Regions from separate parts of the Bradyrhizobium septentrionale genome, predicted to be linked through region 2. Evidence: predicted binding sites of a transcription regulator. Region 2 holds the regulator's gene; each other region holds the start of a gene.
The links. The regulator PhoB, encoded in region 2, activates phosphate uptake and scavenging genes when phosphate is short. The targets are predictions, from matches to a motif close to TGTCATNNANCTGTCAT.
Positions count from the first base shown of each region.

Region 1: the regulator PhoB is predicted to act here: its motif matches at 4,037-4,053, upstream of HAP48_RS28655 (LbetaH domain-containing protein).
Region 3: the regulator PhoB is predicted to act here: its motif matches at 3,296-3,312, upstream of HAP48_RS36120 (RNA degradosome polyphosphate kinase).
Region 4: the regulator PhoB is predicted to act here: its motif matches at 4,052-4,068, upstream of HAP48_RS28805 (alkaline phosphatase D family protein).

Region 1 covers NZ_CP088285.1:5,604,545-5,610,450, forward strand. Annotated here, with positions in the region: gene pncA (bifunctional nicotinamidase/pyrazinamidase) at 1-340, shown strand, start outside; gene hemC (hydroxymethylbilane synthase) at 406-1,416, shown strand; gene HAP48_RS28645 (DUF1045 domain-containing protein) at 1,425-2,114, opposite strand; gene HAP48_RS28650 (alpha-D-ribose 1-methylphosphonate 5-triphosphate diphosphatase) at 2,135-3,307, opposite strand; gene HAP48_RS28655 (LbetaH domain-containing protein) at 3,304-3,969, opposite strand; partial or broken gene phnC (phosphonate ABC transporter ATP-binding protein) at 4,169-4,983, shown strand; gene phnD (phosphonate ABC transporter substrate-binding protein) at 5,062-5,906, shown strand, end outside.
Region 2 covers NZ_CP088285.1:2,086,655-2,092,560, forward strand. Annotated here, with positions in the region: gene HAP48_RS11805 (aspartate aminotransferase family protein) at 1-174, opposite strand, end outside; gene HAP48_RS11810 (GcrA family cell cycle regulator) at 673-1,185, shown strand; gene HAP48_RS11815 (hypothetical protein) at 1,444-1,797, shown strand; gene HAP48_RS11820 (hypothetical protein) at 1,839-1,979, shown strand; gene HAP48_RS11825 (IS110 family RNA-guided transposase) at 2,323-3,357, opposite strand; gene phoB (phosphate regulon transcriptional regulator PhoB) at 3,678-4,388, opposite strand; gene phoU (phosphate signaling complex protein PhoU) at 4,518-5,234, opposite strand; gene pstB (phosphate ABC transporter ATP-binding protein PstB) at 5,336-5,906, opposite strand, start outside.
Region 3 covers NZ_CP088285.1:7,228,590-7,234,495, forward strand. Annotated here, with positions in the region: gene ppx (exopolyphosphatase) at 1-1,004, opposite strand, end outside; gene HAP48_RS36120 (RNA degradosome polyphosphate kinase) at 1,017-3,221, opposite strand; gene HAP48_RS36125 (P-loop NTPase family protein) at 3,354-4,031, opposite strand; gene HAP48_RS36130 (CDP-alcohol phosphatidyltransferase family protein) at 4,126-4,668, opposite strand; gene purM (phosphoribosylformylglycinamidine cyclo-ligase) at 4,829-5,902, shown strand; gene purN (phosphoribosylglycinamide formyltransferase) at 5,899-5,906, shown strand, end outside.
Region 4 covers NZ_CP088285.1:5,633,457-5,639,362, forward strand. Annotated here, with positions in the region: partial or broken gene HAP48_RS28795 (indolepyruvate ferredoxin oxidoreductase family protein) at 1-3,131, shown strand, start outside; gene HAP48_RS28800 (hypothetical protein) at 3,367-3,798, shown strand; gene HAP48_RS28805 (alkaline phosphatase D family protein) at 4,158-5,738, shown strand; gene HAP48_RS28810 (aldo/keto reductase) at 5,894-5,906, shown strand, end outside.

The DNA of each region.
Region 1 (5,906 bases), 3.5 Mb from region 2:
CGGGTTTCACCCCGACCTCGCGACTGACCGCGCCGAGCTCGTGATCCGCAAGGGCTTCCGCGGCGCGATCGATTCCTATTCGGCGTTCTTCGAGAACGACCTGATAACCCCGACTGGGCTCGCCGGCTATCTGCGCGAGCGCGGCCTCAAGCGCGTCGTGATGGCGGGGCTCGCCACCGATTTCTGCGTGCAGTATTCGGCGCTCGATGCGCGGCGGCTCGGTTTCGAGACCGCGGTCGTGCTGTCGGGCTGCCGTGCCATCGATCTCGGCGGCTCGCTTGCCGCCGCCACCGCGGCGATGCGCGAGGCCGGCGCCGCGCTTGTCGAGGAGATCGCCTGAGCGGAGCCGGCTAACGGCGAAAACCGTTGTTTTGACTGGCCTTTTGTTCTAATCCCCAGCCGTTGATGATGACGCGCAGCGGAGATTTCGTGTCGGGACAGGTTTTGCGGATAGGGACGCGCAAGAGCGCGATGGCGCTTGCGCAAACGGACGAGGTCGCGCGGCTGCTGCGCGCCTCGGCGCCGGACCTTGCCGTCGACATCGTCAAGTTCGAGACCCGCGGCGACCAGGACCAGACCAGCAAGCTGTTGCGTCACGGCGGCAAGGGTGGCGCGTTCGTCGCCGAGATCCGCGAGGCGATGCGATCAGGCACGCTGCAGGCCGCGATGCATTCGCTGAAGGACGTGCCGGGAAATGAGGAGACGCCGGGTCTGGTCCTCGCCGCGATGCTGGCGCGCGATGCGGCCAACGATTCGCTCGTGTTGCGGCCGGGTCTGACGCTGGATGCGTTTCGCGCCTCGCGCGGGAAAGGCTTCATGATCGGCACCAACGCTGTGCGCCGCGCCGCCTATCTGCGCAGGCTGTTTCCTGAAGCGACGGTGATTCATTTCCGCGGCGCCGCCGACACGCGAATTGCAAAACTCGATCGCGGGGCCAAGCAGCGGCTGCCCGATGGCGGCGAGGTGGGGCCGGCGGATGCGCTGGTGATGGCGCGCTCCGGCCTCGAGCGCATCGGCATGACCGCGCGCATCGCACATGACTTCTCGGTCGATGAGATGCTCCCCGCGGTCGGCCAGGGCGTCGTCGCGGTCGAATGCGTCGAGACCGACTGGGCGACGCGTGCGCGGCTTGCCGGGATCGACAACGCGCCGTCGCGGCTCGCCGCCGAGGCCGAGCGCGAGGTGCTGTGGGTGCTCAACGGCCACTGCAATTCGCCGATCGCCGGCCACGCCACGCTTGCGGGGGCTGAGATGACGCTGCGTGCCTCGGTGCTCGACGAGGCCGGGGCCGGCTTCATCGAGGTGACGCGGCGCGGGCCTTCGGACCGGCCGCGCGAACTCGGCCGCGCCGTCGGCATGGAGCTATTGGACAAGGGCGCCGCCGAGATCATCGCCCGCACCCGGGTCGAGGAATAGCGGCGCTGCTACGTCCGCAGCGGCCAGCTGCCGATGATGCGGAAGCGGGATGCGCTGTCGGCCTGCTTGAACAGCGCGATGCGGTCGACCGCGAGCGTCGTGAGCTCGATCGCGGCGAACCGCTCGCGCAGCCGCGCCATGATCGGGCCGCGCCGCTCGTCGCTCAGCCGCCCGGTCAGCGTCATGTGGAAGCGGAATTCCTCCATGACGTAGGGATAGCCCCAGCGGTCGAGATAGTCGCGCTGTCGCTCCGTGAGCCGTTCGGGTCTGCGTCGCGCGCGATCTTCCTGCGTGAGTGGCGCACGGAACGCGTCGAATTCGGTGACGCAATCGGCGGCGAGCTGCTGGAGTTCGTCGGAGAGCTTCGCCGGGATCACGGCGATGAAGCCGCTGATGGCATCGACAACAGGCTCGATCAGGGGAATGCGCCGCGCGCGGCCTGCGAAGGCGGCACAGGCGTCGAGAAGCTCGGCCTCGCTCCTGCCGTCCGCAAGCGCAGTCGGCGCCTTCAGCGTGGCGTGAAAACCGTATTTGCGCGGGTCCTCGGTGACCTCGCGCCAGTCGGGCGCGACGCCATCGGGAAACCGCAGCTCGTCGCCCGACACGGCGTCATAGCCGAGCAGCGTCGAACCGAAGCGGTGCAGGGCGCTGTCAGGTGACGGCGCATAGTAGATCGCGTAGCGCGGAGTGGGGGCCATGGCAGCAGAATAAAGCCTGACTATGCCGCCGCAACCGTCTTGCGCGGCGCGAGCGCGTGAACGAAGCAGCTTGCATCCGCCAGATGCACCAGCCGTCCGGCTGATATCACGGCGACGACACGCGGCCGCAGCGGCACCTTGTCGTCGACGATGACGATATCGGCACGGCGGCCGGCGGCGAGCACGCCGCGGTCGGCGAGCCCCGCGGCGCGCGCCGGCGCAGACGAGATCAGGTCCCAGGCCCTGGCGAGCGGCAGGATGCCGTCGGCAACGAGGCGGAACGCCGCGAGCAGCTGCGCCGGATAATAATAGTCCGACGCCAGCACCGAGCAGAGGCCTTTTGCGATCATGTCGGATGCCTTGGTCCAGCCGGTGTGGCTGCCGCCGCGCACCACATTGGGCGCACCGAACACGATGAAGTCATCGGCATCGGCGGCATCGCGCGCGGTCTCCTCGTTGACGGGGAATTCGGCGATCGCCGCGCCCAGCGCGCGAAACTCCTGACGCATCGCCGGGCTGTTGTCGTCGTGCGACAGCATGCGGATGTCGGCCGCGCGCGCCGCGGCGGCCAGCCTTGCGATCGAGGCCGGCACCTCGGGACGGCGCGCGACGACCCGGTCGATCAGCTCGTTGAAGGCCTCGAGCGAAAGCCCGGCGCGCTCGGCCGACTGGTTGCGCTTCTTCGGTTTGACATTGCTGTGGTCGTTGAAGGCGAACAGGTCGATGCGGCCTTCGGTGAGCCATTGAATGATCTCGGCTTCGGCGTCGAGATTGTGGGTCTCGTGACGCAGGTGGAAGCGCGTATCGGCGGCGAGAAGCGGCCGCAGCGCCTCGATCGCATCGAGCAGCTTGCGCGCATTCTCCGCGCTGCGCAGGCCGGGCTCCCACGACCAGGTCGTGCCATGGAACACGGTGGTGATGCCGTTGGCGATCGCCTGCCGGTCGCTATCGATGAGCGCGACGTCGGTCGGGAAGTCGACGCCCGGGCGCGGCATCATCTGCCGCTCGAACGCATCGCCGTGCAGATCGATGATGCCGGGCAATACCAAGAGCCCGCCGGCATTGATGTGAAGCGCGGCGCGGCCTTGTTCGGCGTCGAGCGCGCCGATGTCGCGGCCTGCGGTCCGCAGCGAGGTCTCGACCAATCCGCCGTCAACCAGCGTGCGCCCGCCCTCGATGAAAATGTCCGTCACGATGCGGCACTCCGTTGTTTGGCCTGTGCTTGGGATACGGCCTCGGCCTCATACTTGTCGAGGAATTCCTCCACCGCGAGCTTGCGAAAGTCGGGCAGGACACGGCGAAGTGTCTCATGGTCCCAGTCCCACCACGCCAGCGCAGCGAGACGATCCGCTGTTGTCTCGGAGAAGCGCCGCTTCACCAGGCGCGCCGGATTACCGGCAACGATGGTGTGCGCGGGCACATCCTTGGTCACGATCGCGCCGGCGGCAACAACAGCGCCGGTTCCGATGTTGCGGCCCGGCAGCAGGATCGCGCCGTGACCGATCCAGACGTCATGGCCGATATGCACGTGATGCGCACGTCGCCAGTTGAAGAAGTCGGTGTCGTCGCTCTCGCCGGGAAAATAAGCGCTGGCGCGGTAGGTGAAATGCGCCTGTGTCGCGCGATGCATCGGGTGGTTGCCGGGATTGATCCGGGTCATCGCCGCGATCGAGCAGAACTTGCCGATCGAGGTGTAGGTGATCTGGCTGTCGTTCACGACGTAGGAATAGTCGTCCATGCTGACTTCAAGCAGGATCGTGCGCGCACCGACCTCGGTATATTTGCCGAGCTTGCTCTCGCGGACCGACGCAGTCGGGTCGAGGGTCGGCACAACCGAGAGTGTTTTTCCGGCCATCAGGGCCTCCGCAAATCTTGCAAATCTTTGGCTTCCGGGAGATGCGCGCTCGTCATCGGGATGCTTGATGACAACATCATGACGTCACGATGACGGCAAGAGAGCGGGTGTGGACGATCGCCGCACCGCAACGTCGCGTCACATAACTGTAAAACACCGGGGATAGCGATGGCCCAACACGGCGCGGTTGGAGCATTACATGCTGGTGGTGGAAGGTTTGACGTGCCGGTTCGGCACAAAAGCCGCAGTCGACAATGCGTCCTTCTCGATCGCGCCGGGCAGCTTTGTCGGTGTGATCGGCCGCTCCGGTGCCGGGAAGTCGACCCTGTTGCGGATGATCAACCGTCTCGCCGATCCGACCTCCGGCCGTATCCTGTTCGAAGGCACCGATGTCACCGCGCTGCGCGGCAAGGCGCTGCGGCAATGGCGGGCGCGCTCGGCGATGATCTTCCAGCAATTCAATCTGGTTGGCGGCTTGATGTGCTGACCAACGTACTGATGGGCCGGTTGGCCCAGATCCCGTCCTGGCGTTCGCTGGCGCAAGCCTGGCCGGAGCAGGACAGGGCGCTCGCGATGTCCGCACTCGATCAGTTCGACATCGCTCAACTCGCGGCGCAGCGCGCCGACCAGCTTTCGGGCGGCCAGCAGCAACGTGTCGCGATCGCTCGCGCGCTGGTGCAGGAGCCCGACATCATCCTCGCCGACGAGCCGATCGCCTCGCTCGATCCGCGCAACACCAGGATCGTGATGGATGCGTTGCTGCGCATCAACAAGCATTTCGGCATCACGGTGCTCTGCAACCTGCACTCGCTCGACCTGGCGCGGACCTATTGCGATCGCCTGGTCGGCATGGCGGCGGGTCGCGTGGTGTTCGATGGCGCCCCGGCGGCGCTGACCGACCATATCGCCCGCGAGCTCTACGACCTCGAGGCCAACGACGTCATGGGCGGCGCGCCAATGCCCGCGTCCGACGGCGCGACCGTTCCGGCACTCGGCACCGCCGCCGCGGCCTGAGCGTCGCGCGTTTTCCAATCTGAATGGCCGGGCATTTTGCCCGGCCAACAGGTGCAACCATAATAAAGAGGGGTAGTCATGTTTACTCGTCGCATCGTTCTGGCCGGCGTCGCCGCGCTGGCGCTCACCGGTTCCGCATCCGCGCAGGAGTGGAAGGCAAAATATCCGGAGCTTACCTTCGCGGTGGTGCCGGCCGAGAACGCCTCCGGCGTCACCGAGCGCTGGACGCCGTTCGTGGCGTATCTGTCGAAGGAGCTCGGCGTGAAGGTCACGCTGCGCATCGCCAATGACTACGCCGCCGTCATCGAAGGTCAACGCGCCGGCAACATCCAGATCGCCAGCTACGGCTCGGCCTCGTTCGCGCGCGCCCGCCTGACCGGCGTCAAGTCCGACGCGTTCGCCAACGACATCAACGCCGACGGTTCGACCGGCTACTACTCGGTGTTCTTCGTCAAGGCCTCGAGCCCCTACAAGAGCGTCGACGATCTGAAGGGCAAGAACCTCGGCCTGGTCGATCCGAACTCGACCTCGGGCAACAACGTGCCGCGCTTCGAGCTCGACAAGATGGGCATCGCCGACGCCGACACCTATTTCGGCAAGGTCGTGTTCACCGGCAGCCACGAGAACGCGGTGCTGGCGCTGGCGCAGGGCACCGTCGACATGGCCGCCAACCAGTGGACCAGCGACGACGATTCGACACTCGCGCAGATGCTGACCAAGGGCATGCTGAAGAACGCCGACGGCTCGGCGATGAAGAAGGACGATTTCCGCATCATCCACAAGTCGGCGCCGATCATCAACGGACCCTATGCCTACAACGCCGATCTGCCCGAGGACCTGAAGGCCGCGATCGCGAAGGCCTTCTTCGAAGCTCCGACCAAGGACAAGGCCGCGTTCGACCGTCTCTCCGACGGCCAGAAGAA
Region 2 (5,906 bases):
CGCCTTGACCAGATGCGGATGCGCGTGCCCGAGTGCGTTCACCGCAACGCCCGAGGTGAAGTCGAGATAGCGGTCGCCGTTGGTTGCGATCAGCCAGGCGCCCTCACCGCGCTCGAAGCCGAGATCGACCCTGGCGAAGACGGGGAGCAGATGCGACGAGGCGCTGTTGGTCATGGCGTTCACTGCCGGTTTGAAGCCGACAATTGCCGTGCGCGCCTTGACGCCAGTGCAGCAACGGCCAGCTTCGGAAAACAAAACGGCCGCCTTTGCGGGCGGCACGTGCAGGCATTCTATGCTGCGGCCAGTAGGTGTCAATCGCCAGCAGCCGGCCTTTGCCGGCCTTCCTGCGATGCGGAACGAGCGCAATCCGGAGCATTCCGGTGCGGTGGAAAAGCCTCATTGTAGTGCTTAACTTTGTGGGAACATGTGGACGCACGGCCGCGGACTCTTGCGCCAGAGTCACGCCATATTGTAGCGTTTGGCCTGTCGGGTACGACATCTCGTGCGGCAGTACTGGACCCTCTAAGTAGCCTTCGTGTCACACGTAAACGTTCGGGCGCAAGACCGCGCCCGGCGAGGGCTAAGGGATTCTGGCCGCTGGGATTTTGACCCGGATTTGGCTCGCAGCGTCGCTCCAATGACTGGCCGGCGCCATGCGAAAGGAAGAATGCGATGACTGTATTGACCTGGTCCGACGATCGCGTCGAGCAGCTGAAGAAGCTCTGGGAGTCTGGCCTGTCGGCCAGCCAGATCGCCGCGGAACTTGGCAATGTGACGCGAAACGCCGTGATCGGCAAAGTGCATCGGCTCGGCCTCTCCGGCCGCGCCAAGGCCCCCTCCACGGCCGCGCCGCGGCAGCGCAAGGCCCGCCCCGCCCAGCACATGATGCGGGTGGCGCGTCCGGTCTCGCGCGGCAACACCGCGCTGGCGCACGCCTTCGAGGTCGAGATGGAGCCCGATCCGATCTCCTACGACAACGTTGTGCCGATGAGCCAGCGGCTGTCGCTGCTCGAGCTGAACGAGGCCACCTGCCACTGGCCGGTCGGTGATCCCTCGAGCCCGGAATTCTTCTTCTGCGGCGGCAAGGCGCTCGGCGGCCTGCCCTATTGCGCGCACCACTCGCGCGTCGCCTACCAGCCCGCCGGCGATCGCCGCCGGCCGTCGGCGAAACCGCAGATCAAGTGAGCACTCGGGAAACCGGCGTAGACTTGAAAAACAAATCCCCGCGAAAGCGGGGATTTTTTTGTGGCAGTCTCGACCTGGCTTCGCAACCAATCGGTGCGGACCGTTTCCTAAAATTTTATCGCTGATGGCGAGCCATTCGCAACGTTACAATTGTATCGGTGCTGGATCACACGCAGATCGAGCATCCATCACATGGCAAGCGAACAGACTGACCTGACACAGGCGTCCAGGGACACGCCCGTTAGAGGCGCAGCCAAGATGACGTATCGCGACGAAATCGTGTTCGAGCTTTGGCGAGCACCGCGGGTGCTGCTCTTCGGCTTCCTGGCACCCTTCGGCGCCTTCTTCTTGTGGGCGGTCTATCTCTTCGTTTCTTGTCTCCCCAATAGTTGGACCTATGCGGTCGCGCACCCCGGTGTGGCAATACAATGGTATTTTGCCTCCATCTGGCATTACGCCGTGAGCTGGCTTCCGTTCACGCTGTCTGTCTATTTCTTTCGCCGGCAAGCTATTTGGCTGTGGTACCGGCTCAGCGTCGGTCGCACAGGGATCACGTATGAGGTCACCGAAAGCGGCATCACCAACGATATGGCAAAGGTCCCACCATCCTAATGCCTTGGGCCAACGTCAAATCGCTAGCTCGAACGAACAGATTGCTGTTGCTGCGCTCCGATTATCAGGGCTGGTGGTATCTGCCGTGGCAAGCTTTCGATGCCGCAAGCCAAGAGCAGCTTTGGGCCTATGCGCAGCAACATGTTGCCGGCGCAAGCAAGAGCCCAACAGCTTCGGTTTGACCGATAGCGCGGCGAAGCGAGGTCTACCCGACGCACACCGCCAAACTTTGGGGAGGCGATTGTGGATTTTCGTTTAGCTGCATCCGGGCTTCTGTAACGGGCCTTGGTAAGTCAATCCCTTTTTGCGTGATCCAGTCGCCGGGCACTTGCTTCTGTACGGGATCGGCGCGGTGGCCGTCGCCTGATGGGGTGCATTGAGGAGCCGGCCGGCCAATCTACGGAAGCGTGGTTGTGAGCCACTTCCCGGATGGCGGCCTGACCGGATCCATCGTCCCGGCGAAGGGACCTCGCTCAGGGAGAGCCTGGTGTCGTGGCCCGCCCGGAACCGATTGCTGCTCCTTGCTTAGGTTGCCGAGGCCTTGGCCATCGGGTTGAACGGTTTGGCGTCGGCGAGCATGCGATGCAGGATCACGGCGAGCTTGCGTGCAAGCGCCACCTTGGCCTTGCGCATGCCTGCGCGCCGGGCGATCCGCATCGCCCAGCCCTTCAGCGCCGAGCAGTTCCTGACCGGCTTGGTCAGCATGACATGAGCCGCCTGATAGAGCGCCTCGCGCACGGAGGCATCGCCGATCTTGCTGATGCGGCCGGTATAGTCGGTTTCGCCCGATTGGTACTTCTTCGGGGTGAGGCCAAAATGCGCTCCCGTCGCCTTCGATGACCGGAAGCGCTTCGGGTCGTCGATCGCCGAGGCATAGGTGAGCGCCACGATCGGGCCGACGGACGGTGTCGTCATCAAGAGCTTCGCCTGCGGGTGCGACCTGGCGAGCCTTTGGGTGTGCTTATCCAGGCCATTGAACTCGCGCCGCAGCACGGCGTGGGCTTCGAGCAGTGCCTGGGCCACCACCTCAAGTCCAGGATGGCCCGCTACGAGCTCCCGGATGCGTTCGGCGAACGTGCGCTCGGTGGTCGGGCCGACCTTCAGACCGAAGCCGCGGAGCACGCCGCGCAGGCTGTTCTCGATGTCGCGCAGCTTCGACTGCAGCAGCTTGCGTGCCGTCAGAACCGCCCGCGTCTCCTGCGCTTCGATCGACTTGCAGTGCACCGGCCGGAACCAGCCCAGCCGCATCAGTTGCGCGATCCCGCGGGCATCGTTGCGGTCCGACTTCACCGGCATCGCCTTGAAGGCATCGCGGACGTGCCGCGTCTCCAACAGTTCGACTGCCAGGCCCGCATCCCGCATCGCTGCGTAGAGCCATTGCGACAGCGGACCAGCCTCCAGCCCGATCCGTTCCAGCACCAACCCCAGCGACCGGAACCAGCCGATCAAGGCCTCCGGCTCGCTCGCAACCTTCGCCTCGCGCAAAATCTTACCCGTCCCATCGACAAGGCAGACGCTCGAGCATTCCAAAGACACGTCGATTCCTGCATAGTGGTACATGGTCGTCCCTTAATGATGCTTGGAGCGGGCTTGCCCGACTCCGTTGACACCATCAGTTTGAGGGACGACCGCCTTCCAACCAACAGGCCGCTCGCGAGCGCGCTTCCAAAGCGCGCCGTAGCGAGCGGGCGGCCGGCCCGTTACCCCATCTACGTCTGCATCACCGGTGTCGTCCCGCCGCAGGCCGGGACCCATCATAACCACCGGCGCAGGTGGTCAGGCCGGGCTGCGGCCCCCAGCGCGTTCCAACAATCAAGATTCGTGGTTATGGGTCCCGGCTTTCGCCGGGACGACGCTGTAGTTTATTTGCGGCTCCGCGGCTACGGCTGCGGCTCGGCCTTCGCGAAGCGGTCGTCGAGCGCGTAGCCGGCGCCGCGCACGGTGCGGATCGGATCCTGCTCGCGGCCCGGATTGAGCAGCTTGCGCAGGCGGCCGATATGCACGTCGACGGTGCGCTCATCGATATAGATGTCGCGGCCCCAGACGCTGTCGAGCAGCTGCTCGCGGCTGAACACCCGGCCGGGATGTTCGAGGAAGAATTCGAGCAGGCGATATTCGGTCGGCCCGAGATCGATCGGGCGGCCCGAGCGCGCCACGCGGCGCTTCTCGCGGTCGAGCTCGATGTCGCCATAGGTCAGCACGGTGGCAAGCCGCTCCGGGCTCGCACGGCGCAGCAGGCCCTTCACCCGCGCCAGCAGCTCGGGCACCGAGAACGGCTTGACGATGTAGTCGTCGGCGCCGGTGGCAAGCCCGCGCACGCGCTCACTCTCCTCGCCGCGCGCGGTCAGCATGATGATCGGAAGCTGCTTGGTCTCCGGCCGCGCCCGCAGGCGGCGGCACAGCTCGATGCCGGACAGGCCCGGCAGCATCCAGTCGAGCACAACGAGGTCGGGGATGCGCTCCTTCAGCCTGGTGTCGGCGTCGTCGCCGCGTCCCACCGTTTCGACATCGTAGCCTTCCGCATCGAGGTTGTAGCGCAACAGTGTCGTCAGCGCTTCCTCGTCTTCGACTACCAGAATGCGTGCGCTCATCGGTCTAAGTTCTTTCTCTGTGGTGATCCGTTGCCCAAACGCAAACCGAAACACTCAACCCCTGAGCATATTCCCCGTGGAAACGGTTTGTCGCGACGACAATCCGGTTCCGCCGATGCGGATCATGCCCTAGTTACCCGGCACCGTGGTGGCGAAATTGGTCATATCGCCCTTCGGACGCTTGTCGGTGATCTGCTGGCCCTCGATCATATAGAACACGGTCTCAGCGATATTGGTGGCGTGGTCGCCGATCCGCTCGATGTTCTTGGCGCAGAACATCAGATGGATGCAGAACGAGATGTTGCGCGGATCTTCCATCATGTAGGTCAAGAGCTCGCGGAACAGCGAGGTGCAGATCGCATCGACCTCCTCGTCGCCCTTCCAGACGTTCATCGCCGCCGGCAGATCGTGCGCGGCATAGGCGTCAAGCACCGACTTGACCTGCGACAGCACGAGGTCGGTCATGTGCTCGAGGCCGCGGATCAGCTTCAGCGGCTGGAAATCGCTCTCCAGCGCCGCGACGCGCTTGCCCATGTTCTTGGCGAGGTCACCGATCCGCTCGAGGTCGGTGGCGACCCGCATCGCGCTGACGATCTCGCGCAGGTCGATCGCCATCGGCTGGCGGCGGGCGATCGTCAGCACCGCGCGCTCTTCGATGACGCGCTGCAGATTGTCGATCTCGATGTCGGCGGCGACCACGCGCTTGCCGAGCGCGACGTCGCGCCGGATCAGCGCGTCGACCGACTCGGTGATCATGCGCTCGACGAGGCCGCCCATCTCGGCGACCAGGCGGGTCAACTCCTGCAGGTCGCTGTCGAATGCCTTGGCGGTATGTTCAGAAGCCATCGCTTGTCTCCCTCAATCATGATCCCGGGGATCATGATTTCGTGTCCTCAGTTTCGCATGATCCAATCGGAAAACCGGTGCCCACTTTTCCGGATCATGCGCTAGCCGAACCGGCCGGTGATGTAGTCCTGGGTGCGTCGATCGCTCGGCGAGGTGAAGATCTTGTTGGTGTCGTCGAACTCGATCAGCTCGCCGAGATACATGAAGGCGGTCTTGTCGGAGACGCGCGCCGCCTGCTGCATGTTGTGGGTGACGATCGCGATCGTGTAGTCCTCGGAGAGCTCCTGGATCAGCTCCTCGACCTTGGCGGTCGAGATCGGGTCGAGCGCCGAGCACGGCTCGTCGAACAGGATCACCTCGGGACGCACCGCCACGGTGCGCGCGATGCACAGCCGCTGCTGCTGGCCTCCGGAGAGCGACAGGCCGGAAGCGTTCAGCTTGTCCTTGACCTCGTTCCACAGCGCGCCGCCGCGCAGCGCCTTCTCGACCCGGTCGTCCATCTCGGACTTCGAGATCTTCTCGTAGAGGCGGATGCCGAAGGCGATGTTCTCGTAGATCGTCATCGGGAACGGCGTCGGCTTCTGGAACACCATGCCGACCCGCGCACGCAGCAGATTGAGGTCGAGCTTGGGATCGAGAATGTTGGTCTGGTCCAGCATCAGCTGACCGACC
Region 3 (5,906 bases), 4.7 Mb from region 2:
GCCGTCAGCTCCTGAGCGTGGCGGGCCGAGCGCGACAGCAATTCGTTGAGGTTCTGCGCGGCGCAGACCAGCCCGTCCTTGGCGCGCTCGGCCTGCGGCAGCATCTCGTAGAGCAGGCCCTCGCGCACGCCGAAGGTCGAGAACACGATGGTCTTCGGCTGGGCGACGCGGATGATGTATTCGAGCACGAGCGCGGCGTAAGCTAGCAGGGGCCGCCGGGCATCGGCGACCGACTCGATGTTGGCCAGCATGTTGGTCGCTGCCAGCCGCCGCAGCCGCTGTGCGAAGTCGAGCGCGTCGGCCGCCAGGATCGAGTAGCCGTGCATCACCTTGAGCGGATAGCCGCTCTGGATGATGTGAATACGCGCCAGCGCACGCCAGGTGCCGCCGACTGCGTAGAAGGTGCGGCCGCGCCCGGTCTTGAGCTGGGCGACGCCGAGCAGCTCGTTCTTGACGATGCGTTCGGCGCGCTTGATCGATTTGTCCGAGAGGTCCTGCAGCGCAAGGCTGCCGAGCGGCAGCGTCACGCCGCTGCGCACGCGGTTGCCCTTGACGTCGATCAGTTCGAGCGAGCCGCCGCCGAGATCGCCGACGATGCCGTTCGGATTGTGCACGCCCGACACGACGCCGAGCGCGGACAGTTTCGCTTCACGCGGTCCGGAGAGAATCTCGATCTTGGCGCCGCAGATGCGCTCGGCCTTGGCGATGAAGTCGGGACCGTTCTTGGCGTCGCGGCAGGCCGCGGTCGCGATCGCGTAGACGCGGCCGACCTGCTGGATCCTGCACAGCGCGCGAAAGCGGCGCAGCGCGGTGAGCGCCTTGTTGACCGCATCGGTCGCGAGCAGGCCGGTGCTCTGCACCTCGCGTCCGAGCCCGCACAGCGCCTTCTCGTTGAAGATCGTGACGAGGCTGCGCGCCATCGCCTCGTAGACCACGAGACGAACCGAGTTCGAGCCGATATCGATCACAGCGACGCTGGAAGCGCGCTTCCGCGGCCGCTTCACAGGAAGGCCCCCTTAAGACGATGGCTGCTGACGCTCGTTGCGACGCGTGAGCCGGCGCGGTGAAGATTCCTTGAGAGACTTACCACGGCCGGACAGACTCGGATTTGTCATGAAGTAGTCATGCAGGTTGAACGGCTCTTCGCCTTTCGCGGCCTTCATACGCGTTGACGACCCGTCCGGCAACAATTGCCAGCTCTGCTCGGTGTCCTTCAGGTTCGCGACCATGATCTGTTCGAGAACCTGCTGATGCACCGTGGGATTTTGCAGCGGACAGAGAACCTCGACGCGGCGGTCGAGGTTCCTCGGCATCATGTCGGCGGACGAGATATACACAGCAGCTTTTGTGCTCGGCAGGCCCTGACCCATGCCGAAGCAATAGATCCGGCCGTGTTCCAGGAACCGGCCGATCACCGATTTGACGCGAATATTCTCCGACAATCCCGGCAGCCCCGGCCGTAGGCAGCAGATGCCGCGCACCACGAGCTCGATCGAGACGCCGGCCTGCGAGGCCTCGTACAGCGCGTCGATGATGTCGGGATCGACCAGCGCGTTCATCTTCATCCAGATCGCGCCGGGCCGGCCATGTTTGACGTGGGCGATCTCGCCGTGGATGTGCTCGATGATCCGCTTGCGCAGCGTCAGCGGCGACACCGCCATCTTCTCGATGTCGCTCGGCTCGGCATAGCCGGTGATGTAGTTGAACACCCGCGCGGCGTCGCGGCCGATGATCGGGTCCGACGTGAAGTAGGAGACGTCAGTGTAGATGCGCGCGGTGACCGGATGATAGTTGCCGGTGCCGGTGTGCACATAGGTCGTGAGATTGCCGCCCTCGCGGCGCACCACCATCGACAGCTTGGCGTGCGTCTTCAGTTCGATGAAGCCGTAGACCACCTGCACGCCGGCGCGCTCGAGATCGCGGGCCCAGCGGATATTGGCCTCCTCGTCGAAGCGCGCCTTCAATTCGATCAGCGCGGTCACCGATTTGCCGGCCTCGGCGGCATCCGCCAGCGCGCGCACGATCGGCGAATTGTTCGAGGTACGGTAGAGCGTCTGCTTGATCGCGACCACGTCAGGATCACGCGCCGCTTGCTGCAGGAACTGCACGACGACGTCGAAGGATTCGTAGGGGTGATGGACCACGAGGTCCTTCTGCCGGATAGCGGCGAAGATATCGCCGCCATGGTCGCGCACCCGTTCGGGATGGCGCGGCACGTAGGGCGGGAATTCGAGGTCGGGGCGATCGAGGCGGGTAAGCTGCGACGGCTCGTTCATCGCGAGCACGCCATCGACCAGGATCACTTCATCGTTCGCTGCCGACAAGGCGTGCTGCACGAAGCTGCGCAGCTCGTCGGGCATCTTGGCTTCGATCTCGAGCCGGATCACCGATCCGCGCCGGCGGCGCTTCAGCGCCGTCTCGAACAGGCGAACGAGGTCCTCGGCTTCTTCCTCGATTTCCAGTTCGGAGTCCCTGATGATGCGAAACGCGCCCTGGCCCTTGACGGTGTAGCCGGGGAACAGGCGGCCGATGAACAGACCGGTGGCCTGCTCGAGTGTGATCAGCCGCGCCGGACCGCTTTCCTTCGTGGAGGGAAGGCGGATGAAGCGGTCGATCTTGCCGGGCATGCGGATCAACGCGTTCATCGCCTTGCCGTCGGAGATCCGCGACAATTGCAGCGCCACCGTGAAGCCGAGGTTCGGGATGAACGGGAAGGGATGCGCCGGGTCGATCGCCAGCGGCGTCAGCAGCGGGAAGATGTTGTGGAGGAAGTGATCCTCGATCCAGGTGCGTTCGGACTTGGTGACGTCGCGGCCGTCGACCAGCTGGATGCCGACCTTGGACAGGATATCCCGCAGATCGCTCCAGATCGCCTGCTGGTCGGAGGCGAGCTGCGACACGGTCTTGTTGATCATCACCAGCTGCTCGGCCGGCAGCAGGCCGTCCGGGCTGCGCTCGGCAATGCCCTCGCGGACCTGCGCCTTGATGCCGGCGACGCGGACCATGAAGAACTCGTCAAGGTTATTCGCCGAAATCGACAGGAAGCGGACCCGCTCCAGCACGGGATGGCCGGTATTGACCGATTCCTCGAGCACCCGGCGGTTGAAGTGCAGCCAGGAGAGCTCCCGGTTGATGAATCGCTCGGGGCTGGATGCGATCGCGGGGACGGCGGGCAGCTCCGCCTCTTTTTCTTTGATTTCAGTAGCTTGTGCCGAGTCCATCAAGTGCTGGTCCAATTCGGGGCAGGGAGCCGGAGCGGTGTAGCCGAGGGCCGCACAGACCATGTGATATTGCGATGACGTTTCGATGACATTGATGTTCCGCCGGCCTGCGCCGTCAAGCCGCGGGACAGCTCAGGCATCGCGCAACAGCTCCGCCGCCAGCGCCCGTGTGACGGGTCGGCCGAGCCGCAGTGCCTCGGTGTCCAGGAGCTCGACCGCCTGCCGGACGGCGGTATAGGAGCGCTCGATCCGGTTGCAGAGGTAGCTGACCAGCGGCTCATCCACGCTCATCTGGCGATCGGCGCAGAATTTCACGATGAGGCCGCGGAACAGCTGGTCGTCGGGCGGCAGCAGCGTCACCGTCGGCACCGCGCGAAGCCGGGACCGCAGGTCGCGCAATTCGATCTCGAACGCCGACGGCGGAATGCGCGCCGTGATCAGCACGAAGGCATCGTCCTGGCGCGCGAGATTCATCAGATGGAACATCGCGCGCTCGTCGAAATCCGACGGCCTCAGGTCCTCGACCACCAGCGCGCCGGTCGCAAGCGCCGTCGGCACGGTTTCGGCGGTCAGCGCATGCGCCGCGGTCGCGCGGGCGCCCGCGCTCTCGGCCCAGATCGCGGCGAGGTGGCTTTTGCCGGAGCCGTCCGGGCCCACCAGCAGCATGATTCGGTTCGGCCAGTCGGGCCAGCCATCGATCAGCGCCAGCGCTGCTTCATTGGCGGGCCCCTCGAGGAAATCGTCGCGGGTCAGTTTCTCCTCGTGCGGCAGGGCCAAGGCCAATTGACGAGGTTGAACGCTACCGGCCACGCAAGTCTCCAAACTGCTTTATTTTAGCATGATCTCTGCGCAAACGCTTCGCGCTTGTCGCGGGAAAACCGGCTTCCACGTTTCGGGATCATGCCTACCGAGCTTCGATCGTGCTCATGTGCCGCACCCACTCCACGAGATAGAGGGACACCGAACCCAAAGTAAAGATCGTGACGAGACCCATCAGGATCAGGTCGTAAGGGTACGGCTGGAAGCCGAAGCCGAGCGAGGCCAGCACCAACGCCGCGAACGCGACCTGCGCCACCGTGTTGAGCTTCGACACCATCAGCGGCTTCATCTCGACCGGCTTGTCGAACAACCATGACACAATCACGGCGGAGACGATCATGATGTCGCGCGACACCACCAGAATCACGATCCAGCGCGGCACCGCGCCCCAGATCCCGAGCGCGACATAGATCGACACCAGCAGTGCCTTGTCGGCGAGCGGGTCGAGCAGGGCGCCGAGCTCGCTCGTCATGTTGAAGCGCTTGGCGAGGAAACCGTCGACTGCGTCCGAGACGCCGGCGATCACGAAGATCGCGAACGCGATCTCCATCTGGCTGGACACGATGGCCCAGACGATCACCGGCACCAGGATGATGCGGCCGAGGGTAATGATATTCGGAATGTTCAACTTGAGTCGCTTCCCGGCTAGAAGCCTGATTCTACTCGATATCCGGCTCTTTTGCGCACTGGCCGGATGTTATCTACATAGTATCGCAGCAGCATTGCCGCGAGCCATTGCGCGGGGGCGGAATTCCTCGTAACCAGCCCCTGATCATCTGGAATTGGGCATGACCGAGCGCAAAAACGGGCTCACTTACGCGGATTCGGGTGTCGATATCGACGCCGGCAATCGTCTGGTCGATCTGATCAAGCCGATGGTGCGGGCCACCGCGCGGCCGGGCGCGGACGCCGAGATCGGCGGCTTCGGCGGGCTGTTCGACCTCAAGGCCGCCGGCTTCAAGGACCCGGTCCTGGTGGCTGCGACCGACGGCGTCGGCACCAAGCTGAAGATCGCGATCGAGACCGGCATCCATAGCGGCATCGGAATCGACCTGGTCGCGATGTCGGTCAACGACCTCGTCGTGCAGGGTGCGGAACCGCTGTTCTTCCTCGACTATTTCGCCTGTGGCAAGCTCCACCCGGAGGCCACCGCACAGATCGTCGCGGGGATCGCCGAGGGCTGCCGCGAATCCGGCTGCGCGCTGATCGGCGGCGAGACCGCCGAGATGCCCGGCCTCTACAAGGACGGCGATTACGACCTCGGCGGCTTTGCGGTCGGCGCGGCCGAGCGCGGCACCCTGCTGCCGACGGCCGATATGGCCGCGGGCGACGCCGTGATCGGCCTTGCCTCCTCGGGCGTGCACTCCAACGGCTATTCGCTGGTGCGCAAGATCGTCGAGCAATCCGGCGTTGCCTATGAGGCGCCGGCGCCGTTCGCGCCGGTCATGACGCTCGGCGCAGCGCTGCTGACGCCGACCAAGCTCTATGTGAAGTCCTGCCTGCGCGCGATCCGCGAGACCGGCGCGGTGAAGGGGCTCGCCCACATCACCGGCGGCGGCTTCACCGACAACATTCCGCGCGTGCTGCCGAAGCATCTCGGCGTCGGCATCGATCTGGCGCGGCTGCCGGTGCTGCCGGTGTTCAAATGGCTGGCCGTGCAGGGCGGCATCGCCGAGCTCGAGCTGCTGCGCACCTTCAACTGCGGCATCGGCATGATCGCGATCGTCAAGCCGGACGCGGTCGACGCGGTGACCGAGGCCTTCACCGCCGGCGGCGAGACCGTGACGCTGCTCGGCGAGGTGATCGAGGCCAAAGGCGAGCATCGCGTGGTCTATAACGGTCATCTCGATCTCTCGCGATGAAGCG
Region 4 (5,906 bases), 3.5 Mb from region 2:
AAGGGCCCCGGTGTCGACCGCTCGCTCGATGCGCTCAAGCACGCCAATTCGGCCGGCACCGCGCCGAATGGCGGCGTGATTGCGCTGGCCGGCGACGACCATGGTTGCCAATCATCGACTCTGGCGCATCAGAGCGAGCAGGTGTTCGCCTCGGCGCTGATGCCGGTGGTCAATCCTGCGACGCTGCAGGCTATCTCGACCTCGGCATCCTCGGCTTTGCGCTGTCGCGGTATTCCGGCTGCTGGGTCGGATTCAAGGCGATCTCCGAGACCGTGGAAAGCTCGGCCTCGATCGTCAGCGATCCCGATCGCATCAGGATCATCACACCTGATGATTTCGAGATGCCGCCGGACGGACTCTCGATCCGCTGGCCGGATCCGCCGCTGGAAGCCGAGCGCAGGCTGCACGGGCCCAAGATGGAAGCGGTCGCGGCCTTCGCCCGCGTCAACCGGTTCGACCGCATCGTGCTGGATTCGAAGCCGGCGCGGCTCGGCATCATGGCGACCGGCAAGGCCTATCTCGATCTGCGCCAGGCGCTCGCCGATCTCGGCCTCACCGATGCCGACGCGCAGGCACTGGGACTGCGCATCTACAAGGTGGCGCTGACCTGGCCGCTCGAAGCACGCGGCGCGCGCGCCTTCGCCGAAGGCCTGCAGGACGTGCTCGTGGTCGAGGAGAAGCGCGGCTTCATCGAGGACCAGCTGGTTCGCATCCTCTACAACATGGACGCTGCGAGGCGTCCCTCGGTGGTCGGCAAGCGCGACGAGAGCGGCGCGCCGTTGCTGCCGAGCGAAGGCGAGCTGACGCCGACCATGGTGGCGGCCGCCGTCGTCGCGCGGCTGCGCAAGCTCGGCCACCGTAGTCCGTTACTGGAGCAGCGGCTGGCAAAGCTCGAGGCGTTCGATCGTCCGGCCGAGGGCACGGGCACCGCGAAGCTGCAGCGCACGCCGTATTTCTGCTCGGGCTGTCCGCACAACTCGTCGACCAAGATCCCCGAGGGCAGCCGCGCCATGGCCGGCATCGGTTGTCACGGCATGGCGCTGTCGGTGCCGAACCGCAACACCCAGACCATCTCGCATATGGGCGCGGAGGGCGTGAGCTGGATCGGGCAGGCGCCGTTCACCAGCGAACAGCACGTGTTCCAGAATCTCGGCGACGGCACCTACACCCATTCCGGGCTTTTAGCTCTACGGGCCGCGGCTGCGGCCGGCGTCAACATCACCTACAAGATTCTCTATAACGACGCGGTCGCGATGACCGGCGGCCAGCCGGCCGAGGGCGGTTTTACGGTGTCGCAGATCGCGCACCAGGTCGCGGCCGAGGGCACCAAGCGGCTTGCGATCGTCTCCGACGATCCGGACAAATATCCCGCCAATTATTTCCCGTCGGGCGCCACCATCCACCATCGCCGCGAGCTCGATGCCGTGCAGCGCACCTTGCGCGAGATCGAGGGCCTGACCGTCCTGATCTACGACCAGACCTGCGCCGCCGAGAAGCGCCGCCGCCGCAAGCGCGGGCTGTTCCCCGATCCGGCCAAGCGCGTCTTCATCAATGAGCGCGTCTGCGAAGGCTGCGGCGACTGCTCCGTGGCGTCGAACTGCGTCTCGGTGCAGCCGCTGGAGACCGAGTTCGGCCGCAAGCGCCGCATCGACCAGTCGAACTGCAACAAGGATTTCTCCTGCATCGAGGGTTTTTGCCCGAGCTTCGTGATGGTGCAGGATCCCAAGCTGCGCAAGGCCGACCGCGCTGCCGCCGATCCGAAGGCGCTGTTCGCCGACCTGCCGACGCCGCCTGCGGCCGCGCTTGCCGCCCCCTACAACATCCTGATCACCGGCATCGGCGGCACCGGCGTCATTACCATCGGCGCACTGCTCGGCATGGCCGCGCATGTCGAGGGTCTGGCGTGCTCGACGCTCGACTTCACCGGCCTGTCGCAGAAGAACGGCGCGGTCATGAGCCATGTCCGGCTGGCGCCGGTGTCCGGCATGCTGACCACGGTCCGCATCGCGCCCGGCAACGCCAATCTGATCCTCGGCTGCGACCTCGTCGTGGCCACCAGCGTGCCGGCGTTGAGCCGCGCCGAGCGCGGCGTCACCCGCGCCGTCGTCAACGCTGATCTGTTGCCGACCGCGAGCTTCGTGATCGATCCCGATATCGATTTCGAGGCTGGTGCGATGCGCGACGCGCTGAACGGCGCGGTGCGGCCTGATGATCTCGACATTCTCGATGCCACCGGGCTTGCGACCGCGCTGATGGGCGACAGCATCGCCACCAACGCCTTCATGCTCGGCTTCGCGTTCCAGCGCGGCGCGATCCCGCTGTCGCTCGATGCGATCCTGAAGGCGATCGAGCTCAACGGCGCCGCGATCGAGATGAACAAGACCGCGTTCTCCTGGGGCCGGCTTGCCGCGCACGATCTGCAACGCGTGGTCAGCGCCGCGCGCTTCAAGAACGCCGGTGCAGCGCCCGCAAAGAAGACACTCGACGAGGCGATCGCGTTCCGCGCCAAATTCCTCACCGACTATCAGGATGAGGCCTACGCCAAGCGCTATCTCGACGATGTCGCGCGCGTGCGCACCGCCGAGGCCGCGGCCGCGCCGGGCTCGCAGGACCTGACCGAGGCCTTTGCAAAAGGGCTGTTCAAGCTGATGGCCTACAAGGACGAATATGAGGTCGCGCGGCTTTATTCCGACGGCGAGTTCAGCAAGGCCTTGAGGGAGCAGTTCGAGGGCAATTCCGGTTTGAAGGTCCTGCTGGCGCCGCCGCTGCTGGCGCAGCGCGATCCCGTCACCGGGCGTTTGCAGAAGCGCGAATTCGGCCCGTGGATCTTCAAGGCGTTCGGCTTGCTGGCGGGGCTGAAGGGCCTGCGCGGCACCGCGTTCGACATCTTCGGCTACACCTCAGAGCGCAAGATGGAGCGCGCCTTGCCGGTCGAGTATTCAACGATGATCCTGCGTCACCTCGACGGCAAGAAGCCGCTCGACCTGCCGCGCCTGGTGGCGCTGGCGAAGGCGGCGGACCTCGTGCGCGGCTATGGCCACATCAAGGAAGGCAACGTCGCCCGCTACCGCACCGAATGCGCGCGGCTGGAGCGCGCGATCGGCCGGCCCTTGGCGCAGGCGGCCGAATAGGCTGGAGCGTTTTCGAGCGAAGTGGCTGCCGGTTCGCGTGAAGAAAACGCGTCAAAACAAAAACCTAGAGCCCCGTTCCGATACCATCGGAACGGGGCTCTAGGCGGGGGCAGCGGGAACTTTCCACGGCCGCCCTGGTTGACCGGTAACCCTGCCCACAGCCGCGGGGTGGATTCGCGCGGCCGGGCCCCTACATGATGGCTGTTCTGTTCGAGTGATTTCAGGAGGCCCTTTGATGGTCCTGAAAAACGCTTTGGTTGCAATCGTTTGTACCGCGTGCCTGGCTTTGGGCGGCGTGGCGTTGGCTGACGACTACCGGCCGAGCGAGTTCTTCAGCCTCGACCTTTCCCAGGCCGTGCTGTCGCCGAAGCGACTCGGGCCGCCGGCGCAGTTCGAGCCGGTTCCGGTCGAGGCGAAGACCGACCTCGGTCCGGATCAGCGTGCCAATGTGGAGCCGACGGCCGAGCAGCCGAAGGTCGCGCCGCAGAAGTCCGTGCGGACGGCCAAGGTGACGGCGCAGCCCGAGAAGAAGCGCGCGGCCGCGAGCCTTCCAGCCCGCGCCAAGCTCGCAAGGCGGCACGCGAACCCGCTCGATGCGGAAGCCCGCGACACCAGGATCCAGACCTGGCCGTGCCGCACTGGTGGCATCTGCAACTGGCAGCGGTGAGGGGCGCACCGTTTGCTCTGATCAGCACGTCAACGCCAGCAAACCCGTCATCCTGAGGTGCGACCGGAGCGAGCCTCGAAGGATGAATCGGCCTCGTTGCGGCCACGACACCTCTGGAGCTGAAATAGTCGGGCCGTCGATCCTTCGAGGCTCGCCAAGCGGCGCAATTGCGCCGCAAGGCTCGCACCTCAGGATGACGGGTTGGCTTTGAGTGCTGGGCGTTCGCACCGTTCCGATCCGCCATCTCCCCTCGAGTCATCCCGCCGTCGCAAAACCGTCGGCGGAGAGTCAAGAAACCGTAAGGGTGGAGTCAAACGGCGCGGGCAAAACCTTCGTTGCGATTCGACGAAGGTTATTCGATGCCGACAGCGATCTCCGCGCGGGGGCGAGGCCTCACAAGGCGGCAGCTTCTTGTGCGCTCGGCGTCGACGGCTGCGCTGGCCGGATTGGGTTCGCTCGCAAAACCCTATCTGAGCCGCGCGGCGGGCCGTCCTGCGATCGAAGGCATCCAGTCCGGCGACGTCGCGAGCGATTCAGCTGTGATCTGGGCCCGCTCCGATCGCGCCGCGCGGATGCAGATCGAATGCGCCACGGTCGAGAGCTTCGCCACCATCCTGCGCACCGCGTCCGCCGATGCGCTGCCCGAGCGCGACTTCACCGCAAAACTGCTGCTCGACGGCCTGCCGCCGGGCCAGGACCTGTTCTATCGCATCAGCTTCGCGGATCGCGACGGCACCGCCGGCCAAAGCCGCATCGGCCATTTCCGCACCGCGCCGGTCGACCGGCGCTCGATCTCGTTCGTGTGGTCCGGCGACGTTGTCGGGCAGGGCTGGGGCATCGACCCCGCGCGCGGCGGCTTGCGCAGCTACCGCACCATGCTGAACGAGCGCCCGGACTTCTTCATCCATTCCGGCGACCACATCTATGCGGATTGCACGGTGCCGGCGGAGCAGACGCTGCCGAACGGCGAGATCTGGCGCAACATCGTCACCGAGGAGAAATCCGTCGTCGCGCACAGCCTCGAGCAGTTTCGCGGCAACTACAAATACAACTGGCTCGACGAGAATTTTCGCGCCTTCCACGCCGAAGTGCCGATGTTCGCGCAGTGGGACGACCATGAGGTCGCCGACGACTGGTCGCCGGTCGGCACCGCCGACGCTACCGGCTACGACGCGGACGGCAGCTCGCGCCTGGTGGCGCGGGCGCGCCGCGCTTTCCATGAATTCATGCCGATGCGGCTGATGCCGGAGCGCGACGGCCGCGTCTATCGCAAGATCGCCTATGGGCCGCTGCTCGACGTCTTCATCATCGACATGCGCTCCTACCGCGATTCCAACTGGAACAAGCAGGGCGATCCCGACCAGGCGTTCATCCTCGGCGAGAGCCAGCTCGCCTGGCTGAAGCGCGAACTGGTGGCGTCGGAGGCTGTCTGGAAGGTGATCGCAGCCGACCTGCCGATCGGCCTCGTCAGCCTGGATGCGGTCGCGCTCGGCGACGGCCCGCCGGCGCGGCGCGAGCACGAGATCGCCGATCTGCTGTCTTTCATGAAGCGCGCCGGTGTCCGCAACACCGTGTGGCTCACCGCCGACATGCACTACACCGCCGCGCATCATTATGATCCGAACCGCGCGGTGTTTCAGGAGTTCGAACCGTTCTGGGAGTTCGTCTCGGGTCCGCTGCATGCCGGCACCTGGTCGCCGGGCGAACTCGACAACACCTTCGGCCCCAAGGCGATGTACCAGAAGGGCTGCTCGGCCGAGCAGGGCGACAATCTCGCCCCCTGCTTCGGCCTGCAATTCTTCGGCCGCGTCGACATCGACGGCACGACCTCTGTGATGACGGTGACGCTGAAGGACGTCGACGACCACGACCTCTGGTCGGTCGACATCGAACCGCGGCCGGATGCGCGGCCCGGCCAGATCATGGCGGAACATATCTAACCCCATCGCGACATCTTGATGATGGCCGCCTTGCCCGAGGGCCCGATTTGCGGGCAGACTGCGACTTGGCAGTCCTGCCAATTTCATTCCTTCCAGACAATTTGCTGGCGTGACGTCGTCGATGGCATCGGCGCCCCACGCGTCAGGAGCTATCCATGGAAAATCTGC